Regions from separate parts of the Pseudoalteromonas sp. THAF3 genome, predicted to be linked through region 1. Evidence: predicted binding sites of a transcription regulator. Region 1 holds the regulator's gene; the other holds the start of a gene.
What was found. The regulator FliA, encoded in region 1, starts transcription of late flagellar genes. The targets are predictions, from matches to a motif close to CTAAAGNTNNNNNNNNNNNNGCCGATA.
Positions count from the first base shown of each region.

Region 2: the regulator FliA is predicted to act here: its motif matches at 2,052-2,078, upstream of pomA (flagellar motor protein PomA).

Region 1 is NZ_CP045418.1:2,315,881-2,321,185, reverse strand. It holds gene flhA (flagellar biosynthesis protein FlhA) at 1-105, shown strand, start outside; gene flhF (flagellar biosynthesis protein FlhF) at 137-1,636, shown strand; gene FIU82_RS10810 (MinD/ParA family protein) at 1,629-2,489, shown strand; gene FIU82_RS10805 (RNA polymerase sigma factor FliA) at 2,505-3,227, shown strand; gene cheY (chemotaxis response regulator CheY) at 3,266-3,649, shown strand; gene FIU82_RS10795 (protein phosphatase CheZ) at 3,667-4,422, shown strand; gene FIU82_RS10790 (chemotaxis protein CheA) at 4,439-5,305, shown strand, end outside.
Region 2 is NZ_CP045418.1:880,098-885,402, forward strand. It holds gene dxs (1-deoxy-D-xylulose-5-phosphate synthase) at 1-704, opposite strand, end outside; gene ispA ((2E,6E)-farnesyl diphosphate synthase) at 773-1,660, opposite strand; gene FIU82_RS04005 (exodeoxyribonuclease VII small subunit) at 1,669-1,908, opposite strand; gene pomA (flagellar motor protein PomA) at 2,172-2,933, shown strand; gene FIU82_RS04015 (flagellar motor protein MotB) at 2,936-3,862, shown strand; gene FIU82_RS18720 (hypothetical protein) at 4,227-4,538, shown strand; gene FIU82_RS04025 (DNA topoisomerase III) at 4,591-5,305, shown strand, end outside.

The DNA.
Region 1 (5,305 bases):
TCACGTTTTGTGAAGCACACCATCCCTGGGCTGAAGGTGATGTCTTACCAAGAAGTGCCCGATGAGCGTCAAATTAAGATTGTTAGCTCCGTTGGACAGCAATAGATCGGAAAGCCGGTTGTGAGAGGGTAATATTATGAAAATCAAACGCTTTTTTGCTAAAGATATGCGTACAGCACTGAAAGAAGTAAAAGATGAGCTGGGTGTTGACGCGGTGATCATGTCGAATAAAAAGCTTGCAGATGGCGTTGAAATCGTTGCTGCTATTGACCATGAACGCCCAGCAGCCGCACCGAAAAGCGCTCCCCAGCAGCAAATGCAGCCGCGTGCCACTGAGCAGCGTATGGTACGCCCACAAACACGTACGCAACGTCCCGAGCTGCAAAGTCACAATGGTGTGGCTGATTCATTGCAGGCGTTGTTAGAGCGTCAGAGTCCGAAACCAAAGAACGCTGCTCTCGCCGACATGTTTTCGCAATCAGGTATTGATATGAGCGCGCCTGAAGAGCCCGTTGCACAGCCTCAGCGTCGCGCTGCGCCGGCCAATAACTACGCTCCGCAGCCAACGCTAGCAGAGCCAACGCAAGCCCGCGCTGCAGCGCAGTCCATGGGTGATGATTTGGACGGTGACGGTTTTGATGAGCTACACCGCCAGCCCAAAGATTCTGTACAGCAAGAGGCCATGGACAGCGAAGAGATCAGTGCCATGCGCGATGAGATGAATGCCATTCGTCAGCTTCTTGAACATCAAGTATCCGGCCTATTACATCAGGACCGAGCGCGCCGCGATCCAACTCGTGCCTGCTTCATCGAGCGCTTGCAGGGCATGGGTATCGACACTGAAGTGGCTGAGCAGTTAGTGCGTTATGTACCAGACGACGTATCGCGCAAGCAAGCATGGAGTGCAGCTCTGGATATGGTGCAAAAGCAGCTACACACCACCAATAATGAGATTTTACGTCATGGCGGCGTATATGCGTTAGTCGGTCCTACTGGCGTAGGCAAAACCACAACGGTTGCAAAACTGGCCGCATTAGGGGCGCAAAAATATGGCGCTGACAAGGTTGCGCTGATCACCACGGATACATACCGTATCGGTGCTTACGAGCAGCTAGCAACTTATGGACGCATCATTGGTTGCCCTGTGAAGCAAGTAAAAGATGCCAATGAATTGGCCGATGTGCTTTATCAATTACGCAATAAACGTCTAGTATTAATTGACACTGCGGGAATGAGCCAGCGCGATTTACGTTTAAGTGAGCAATTAAACACGCTCATGCGTAGTACGCGAGTCGATATTCGTAGCTATTTAGTGCTCAGTGCCACAGCACAACATGAAGTGCTTCAAGAAACCGTAAGGCACTTCCAAAAAGTTGACTTAAGTGGTTGTATTTTCACCAAACTTGATGAAAGTCTAAGTTTAGGCGAGATTATTAGTGTAGCGATTCAAAATCGCTTACCAATAGGGTATCTTACTAACGGTCAACGCGTTCCAGAAGATATTCGCGTTGCTAACTCAGAAAAAATGGTTAGAAAAGCTGAACAATTGTTTATCAAACACCAAAAAACACAAAAATCAGCGGCACCAGCAGGGCGCCAAACAGTGGCGTCTCAGGCAGTAGGAATGTATGATTAACACAGTGCACGATCAAGCAAGTGGCCTTCGAAAAATGAATCAAAACAATAGCCAAGGCGTAAAAGTAATCGCCGTGACCGGTGGCAAAGGGGGCGTCGGTAAAACCAATGTCTCTTTGAATTTAGCTATTGCCATGGGTCAGCAAGGCAAACGTGTCTTAGTGTTAGATGCTGACCTAGGACTGGCAAACTGTGACGTTATGCTTGGTCTGCGTGTTGAAAAGAACCTTTCTCATGTTCTAAGTGGTGAGTGCGAACTGCGCGATATACTGGTAACTGGGCCTGCGGGCATTCGTATTGCTCCGGCAACATCGGGGTCACAGAGCATGGTTGAACTGAGTGCCGCAGAGCATGCAGGTTTAATCCGTGCGTTTAGCGAGCTCGATAACGACTTTGATGTCCTCATTGTCGACACCGCCGCCGGTATCTCCGATATGGTACTGAGCTTCTCGCGAGCTGCGCAAGATGTTGTGGTGGTGGTCTGCGATGAGCCAACCTCGATAACCGATGCCTACGCGTTGATCAAGGTGCTTAGTCGTGAACATGGCGTATACAAATTCAAAGTCGTTGCCAATATGGTGCGCAGCCAGCGTGAAGGGCAAGACTTATTTGCCAAACTCTCCAAAGTAACCGACCGATTTTTAGATGTGGCGCTCGAATTAGTGGCCACCGTGCCCTATGATGAAAACATGCGTAAATCAACGCGTCGCCAGAAAGCCGTCGTGGAGTTATTCCCTAACTCACCCGCTTCGGTATCGCTGAAAAGTCTCGCTGGCAAGGCACTAAAATGGCCAACCCCTAATCAACCATCGGGGCATTTGGAGTTCTTCATTGAAAAGCTGGTCAATAATTAACTGTTGTTCGGATTTATGAATAAAGTGGCTGGATATCAAGATCAATTACAATTAAACACTCTGGTCGAGCGCCATGCCGCGCTGGTCAAGCGTGTTGCATGTCATTTGCTGGCTCGACTGCCTGCGAGTGTGCAGCTCGATGATCTCATTCAGTCCGGCATGATTGGCCTCATCGAGGCATCAAAAACCTTTGACGCCAGTAAAGGCGCCAGCTTTGAGACGTTTGCTGGTATTCGTATTCGTGGTGCGATGCTTGATGAAGTACGACGGGGAGATTGGGCTCCACGATCGGTACATCGCAATAGCCGCGCTGTAGCTACCGCTGTACATGAATTGGAAACCTCCCTAGGTCGGGAACCAAAGGATGTTGAAGTAGCTGAAAAACTTGATATTTCGCTCGATGAATACCATCATATTTTAAACGATGTTAATTGCTCTAAAGTGCTCGGTATCGAAGACTTAGGTGTCGATGAAGATGTACTCACCCCGAGCAGTGAACAATCTCAAACGGGGCGGCCCTACACCAGCGTTCACAACGAACGCTTTAACCAAGCATTAGTAGCGGCAATTAATTCTCTCCCCGAGCGTGATGCATTGGTATTATCGTTGTACTATAACGATGAAATGAATTTAAAAGAAATTGGGCAAATACTGGACGTAAGTGAGTCCCGTGTGAGTCAGATACATGGTCAGGCAATGATTAAGCTCAAAGCGAAAGTCAATGACTGGGTCAATTAGTAGTAAGAATAAAGGTTCATACCTCACTGGAGGATACTTTGGATAAAAACATGAAAATTCTCGTGGTCGATGACTTTTCCACTATGAGAAGAATCATTAAAAACCTATTGCGTGATTTAGGCTTTACCAACGTGCAAGAAGCGGACGATGGTAGTACCGCGCTGCCCATGTTGCAAAACCAAGAGTTTGACTTTGTGGTTACCGATTGGAACATGCCAGGTATGCAGGGTATCGATTTGCTCCGTGCAATTCGCGCCGACGACAGCTTAAAGCACATTCCAGTACTGATGGTAACTGCAGAGGCGAAGAAGGAACAAATCATTGCCGCTGCCCAAGCTGGCGTGAACGGTTACATCGTTAAGCCCTTTACCGCAGCTACATTAAAAACCAAGCTGGATAAAGTATTTGAGCGCTTAGGTTAACCGAGAAGGAGAGGTTTATGTCAGCTCCCGCTGCACCTCACATTACCCTAGAGCAAGCCAAACAGCTTGTATCGTTTCTTGAGCAAGGTGAGCAGGAGAAAGCCGATCAGCTGATCCTCGATGCTGCCTCCAAGGAACAATCCGAACTGTTTGCTGAGGTTGGCAAGTTGACGCGGCAACTTCACGAGTCGTTGAAGAATTTCCAACTCGATACGCGCTTGAACGACCTCACGCAAGAAGCCATTCCCGATGCTAAGCAGCGTCTTAATTACGTGATGGAAATGACCGAGCAGGCGGCAAATAAAACCATGGATGCCGTGGAAGCTAGTTTGCCCATCGCTGAGCAGCTATCCACTGAACTACATCAAATTAAACCCATTTGGGATAAATTGATGCGTCGCGATCTCGAATTAGGTGAGTTCAAGCAGTTGTGTCATCAGCTTGATAGTTTTATGAACCGCTCTCAAGGCAGTACAGTGGAGCTGCACGACCTTCTTAACAATGTGCTGATGGCGCAAGACTACCAAGATTTAACAGGGCAGGTAATTCGCCGCGTAATCGAGCTGGTGCGCGAGGTAGAAGACAGCCTTATTAATTTATTAACTGTGTTTGCGGGCAACGAAGGTGAAGAACCGGTGGTTGAACAACAAAAAGCAAAACCAGCTGTGAACGCTGAAGGTCCAGAAGGGCCAATTATAGACACAGAATCACGTGATGACGTGGTCTCAGGCCAAGATGAAGTAGACGACTTGTTGTCTAGTTTAGGCTTCTAAAGAGGAGAGCGGCTGCATGAGCTTTGAAGTAGATGAAGATATTTTACAGGACTTTTTAGTCGAAGCAGGTGAGATATTGGAGCAGCTCTCTGAGCAGTTAGTAGAGCTTGAAAATAACCCTGATGATAAAGACTTGCTCAACGCTATCTTCCGGGGCTTCCACACTGTTAAAGGGGGAGCTGGGTTCCTTGGCATGAATGAGCTGGTGGATGCCTGTCATGGTGCTGAGAATGTATTTGATATTCTTCGCCAAGGTAAGCGCCAGGTTACTTCTGAACTGATGGACGTTATCCTGCAAGCGCTCGATACAATTAACGACATGTTTGCGCTTATTCAAGCACGAGAGCAGCCGCAACCTGCAGACCCTGAGTTACTTGCTGTATTGCATAAACTGAGCGAACCTGAATCCGAAGATGAGGCACCTATTGCAGTGCCTGAACCTGCCGCAACTCCGAGTGAACCTGTTGTTGAACCCGAACCTGTGCCTGAAAATGTCGCATCAGGGGCCGATGATTTTGGCGATGATATTTTGTTCGATGCGCCAAGTGATGGCAGTGACGAAGGCGAAGCGATTGACGAAATCACCGAAGATGAATTCGAAAGCTTGCTCGATGAATTGCACGGCCAAGGCAAAGGCCCGTCTGTGGGTGAAGGGTCAGCGGATGCTGGGACATCCGGTAATGATGAAGATATTACCGATGATGAGTTCGACTCGCTACTAGACGAATTACATGGAGCAGGCAGCTTTGGTGCCATTAGCGATAATGGCTCCACGCCGAGCGTCGAAGAGCAGGGAGCTGCGCAGCAGAGTGCACCGACTACATCGGGCCAATCAGAGTCGGCCAGTGGTGATGATGAAGACATTACCGAAGATGAATTTGAT
Region 2 (5,305 bases), 1.4 Mb from region 1:
CCTTTAAGATGCTCTTCCATACGGCTAGCCAGTTCTTTCACAGGCGGTAACCCTGATAAGAGCTTTTTGCTGCCCTCACGAATATTGGCATAAAAGCTACCGGAGAGAATACGCGCAAAATGATTATTTAACGCGCCGACATTTTCTGAAATAGACATCTCGTTGTCATTTAAAATGACTAACATGTCGGAATTGATATCGCCAGCGTGGTTCATCGCCTCAAAGGCCATGCCCGCAGTGATAGCACCATCGCCGATGACGGCAACGGTTTTACGGCCTTGGCCTTCTTTTTGTGCAGCAATAGCCATACCTAAAGCGGCGGAGATGGAGGTACTCGAATGACCGACACTAAAGGTGTCGTACTCGCTCTCACCGCGATAAGGGAACGGATGTAATCCATCTTTTTGGCGAATAGTGTGCATTTGCTCACGGCGGCCGGTGATCAGTTTGTGCGGATAGGCTTGGTGGCCTACATCCCAAATCAGGCGATCAAACGGGGTGTTATACACATAGTGCAGCGCAACAGTCAGTTCAACCGTGCCGAGCCCGGAGGCAAAGTGACCGCTACTTTGCGATACGGAGTTTAGTAAGTAGTCCCGCAGTTCGTGGCTAAACGCGCCTAACCGCTCTTGCGGTAGCTCGCGAAGTTGTTCAGGCTTGCTGACCTGTTGTAATAAGGGATACTTGCTACTATCCAAATTCATGCGTCGTTTTATCCTTTACTGCGATGGCTGAAGTATATCAAACCAGCCCTTCGCATCAGTAGTCATTTTTAATGATCTCTGGCGATGATATAGCCTGCGAGTTGCTCGAGAACACGGGTGTCATATGGGAGCGGGCACACCGCATCAATAGCTTGTTGATACAAATGCTGCATCTTATCTTTGGCACCATCAAGGCCCATAAGCGCAGGATAAGTAGATTTATTTGCAGCCACATCAGAGCCTTGCGGCTTTCCTAGCGTGGCGGTATCTCCTTCAACATCCAAAATATCATCTTGCACTTGAAAAGCCAGGCCGATGGCACGGCCGTAATCGTCTAATGCAGCACGTGTGCTGTTTTCTACGTTCGGGGAGCACAAATAGCCCAGCTTAATGGCGCAGCTTAGCAATGCCCCGGTTTTTAGACGATGAATATGCTCAAGTTCATTTAAGGAAATCGCTTTATCGGTGGCCGCGATATCTAGTGCCTGGCCGCCTACCATACCCAATAGTCCTGAAGCTTGGCTTAAACTTCTTACCAATGCTAACTGTTGGCTAGCGCCGATATCAAAGTCAGTGCTACTGAGCAGCTCAAAGGCAATGGTTTGCAAGGTGTCGCCAGCTAAAATAGCGTGGGCCTCGTCAAATGCGATATGGCAGGTGGGTCGACCGCGCCGTAATTCATCATCGTCCATGGCCGGTAAATCATCATGCACCAGAGAGTAACTATGAATACACTCAATGGCTGCAGCGGCTTTGTGAAGATCGTCTTGATGTGCTGCAAGCATATTACCTACAGCATAGACTAAAAATGGTCGCAAGCGCTTGCCACCATTTTCAATACAGTACTGCGTTGCCGCCAATAATTGAGGCTGTGTTTGTTGCTGTGTTTGAAAATAACGCTGTAGGGTGTGTAGCACATCCTGTTGTGCCTGTGCTAAGGCATGTTTTAAATTCACAGGGGCGACTACTCTTGATCATCCATTGGGGTGAGCTCAGCGTTTAGGTCGTTGCTCATTAACATGCTTACTTTCTGCTGGGCGTTATCAAGCTTTTGAGCCGATGCATTTGCCAGACCAATACCGCGTTCAAATTGCTTTAAAGATTGCTCTAAAGACAATTCTCCTTGCTCCATATCAGTTACAATTTGCCCCAATTCATTAATGGCTTCTTCAAAGCTTAGGTTTTCTGGTTTTTTTTGGGCCATGGCCTTGTCACTCACTACACCTAATAAGAGCGCCAATTTTAGGGGGAATCGTGGACTAGGTCAAAGATGGATGCGATTTTCACGGCAAAGCTGTGTAGGCATGCTAGTTTTAATATTGTCGCTTCGCGATTTTAAAAAAATGATTCAAGTAATTCAGCAAGTTGCCGATATCTCAAGAGTAATTATAATAACGTCTGATATTCCCTGGCCATATATAGGGCTTTAGTGGGAAGGCGCTGAATAGAAAAGTGGGTGGAGGACATGTGGATTTAGCAACCATAATAGGTATTCTCGGCGCGATTGGTTTCGTTGTCATGTCTATGGTGCTTGGTGGTGATGTGGGCATGTTCTATAACACTCCTTCGGTGCTAATTGTATTTGGTGGTTCTCTTTTTATTGTGCTTGCTAACTACACCATGGGGCAATTTTTCACCATAGGGAAAGTAGCCGGCAAGGCCTTCATGTTTAAGATTGAATCACCTGATGAGCTTATTGAGAAGGCTGTAGAGCTGGCAGACTCTGCTCGTAAAGGGGGCTTTTTAGCGCTAGAAGAGGCAGAGATTAACAACAAGTTTATGCGCAAAGGCATTGATATGTTGGTTGATGGCCATGACGCCGATGTGGTTCGTGCTACTTTGCAAAAAGATATTTTGTTAACCACCGCTCGCCATGAGCAAGGCGCTGGACTGTTTAAGGCCTTGGGTGATATAGCCCCGGCAATGGGTATGATCGGGACCTTGATCGGGTTGGTGGCGATGCTCTCTAACATGGATGACCCCAAAGCGATTGGTCCCGCGATGGCGGTGGCGCTACTAACCACATTGTACGGTGCGTTTCTCGCCAATGTGATAGCTATTCCTATCCAATCCAAGTTAGAACTGCGCAAAGACGAAGAAGAGCTCAATCAACGGCTGATCTTAGACGCTATCCTAGGTATTCAAGACGGACAAAACCCTAAAGTTATCGAAGGCATTCTGAAAAATTATCTGGCAGAGTCCAAGCGCCAAGTTGATACCGAGGAGTAAGTATGTCGGATGAAAAACCCTGCAAATGCCCCCCTCCCGGATTACCGGCTTGGATGGGCACGTTCGCAGACTTGATGTCGCTACTGATGTGTTTCTTCGTATTGCTATTGGCGTTCTCCGAGATGGATGTGCTCAAGTTTAAGCAAATTGCTGGTTCCATGAAGTTTGCTTTTGGTGTGCAAAATAAACTGGAAGTAAAAGACATACCTAAAGGAACCAGTGTCATCGCCATGGAATTTAAACCGGGGCGCCCAGACCCCACGCCCATCGAGACAATTCAACAGCAAACTGTTGAAATGACACAGCAAATGCTGGAGTTCCAAGCAGGGGAAGAAGATTCCGCAGGCGGTCGTAAAGAGCAGCGTGGGGACCAACGCGGTGGGGAGTCTGCCAGTACCGCCGATGAGCAGTCACAACAGCAAGCCATCGCCGCAGCAGACCAAGAGCGCACCAATGAGCTGGTGAAGAAAATTGCACAACAGCTAGAACAGCAAATTATTGACGGCGCCATAGAACTGGAATCTCTAGGGCAGCAAATAATTATTCGCATCCGTGAAAACGGCTCTTTTCCCTCCGGCAGTGCTTTCTTACAGCCAAAATTTAAGCCTATTATTCAAGATATTGCTGAATTACTAAAAGATGTACCCGGGGAAATCACTGTCTCGGGGCACACCGATGACTTCCAAGTCTCTAATGAGCTCTATACCAACAACTGGGACCTGAGCGCGATGCGCGCAGTTGCGGTTGCCAGTGAAATGCAAAAGGTTGATGACTTTGATAAAAGTAGAATGGTCGTGGTGGGGCGCGCAGATACACGGCCGTTAGTGCCCAATGAAACTGATGAAGATCGTAAGCGTAATCGCCGCGTCGAGATTTCAATCATGCAGGGTAAAGCCAAAGAATCTGACCCCATTGAAGTTGTGCAGTAACTATTGGCTTTGTGCCAAAAATACGGTAATTTAGCAACTGAATTAAAGCTGAATAGACAGGGAGCACAGGATGTTGGATTTGCATAAGTTTGCCAGTATACCCGGAAATGGTAGCGGCACTGATGATAAAAGCGGAGACGATAACAAAGACACCGAACAGTCGTTAGGCTAAGTACTTATGCCTAGTTGGCTAGAGGAAACGTTAATCTTTCTAAACAATAGTTGGGCAGCATTTTTGCTGCCCGCTATTGTTTTCTATGTCCTTACTCGTGAGTACAAGGCCTTGCGGTTTGTCCTTCTAACCGCCGCTTTCTTTCTCTACGGAACACTGATACACGATTTTTTGCTCGATTGGGATAAAGACATGATCTGGCGTTATGTCATATGGGCAAGCAACGATATTACCTGGATGGCGATTATTGCCTACTGGGGCATTCGTGGCAAAGTGCATATGTGGCAAAGTATTGCTGGTCAGCTTATTGTCGTTGCCGCGCCTTTTTTACAGCTTTGGCGTGTCGCCGATCGCCATTTATGGGATCTAACATTTAATAGCTCGTACCTTTACAAAACCCTAATACCAATCATAAACAGCGTCACTTTAATATTGTGCTATTTACCGATACTGTTTTGGTTGCAGGCAAGAAGAAACAAAACAGCCGCGCGCACTCTTTCCTAGCTCGTAATTATACTCTACACTGTAATAACTGTATAAATAGCCAGTTATTGTCATGAAGCTTTATATTGCCGAAAAACCCTCTCTTGGCCGTGCCATAGCCGCAGCCTTGCCCAAACCTCAGCAAAAAAAAGAAGGCTATATAGAGCTCGGCAATGGCGATTGTGTCACCTGGTGTATCGGTCATTTACTTGAGCAGGCTGAGCCCGATGACTACGACCCCGCTTTTAAAAAGTGGCAATTGGCGCACTTGCCTATTATTCCGACGCAGTGGCAGCTAAAAGCGAAAAGCAAAACTCGTAAACAACTCACCTTAGTTAAGAAGCTGATAAAGCAAGCTCACATCTTAGTGCATGCCGGCGACCCCGATAGAGAAGGGCAATTGCTGGTTGATGAAGTGATTAATCAGGTATCTTTGTCGCAACATAAAAAGCAAGCGGTTGAGCGTTTACTGATCAGTGATTTGAACTTGCCTGCAGTGAAAAAAGCCCTGAACCAGCTGCAGCCCAATACCCGGTTTGTGCCTTTGAGTGTTTCAGCACTCGCCCGCTCGCGCGCCGACTGGTTGTTTGGCATGAACCTAACACGAGCTTATACCTTGGCGGGACAAAAAAGCGGTTATCGAGGGGTGCTCTCAGTGGGAAGGGTACAAACCCCGGTGCTGGGTCTGGTGGTCGCCAGAGATAAAGAAATTGCCGAGTTCGTTAGTAAGCCGTTTTATGAAGTGCACGCGCAAGTGACTACAGCACAAGGCGAGTCATTTTGGCTGA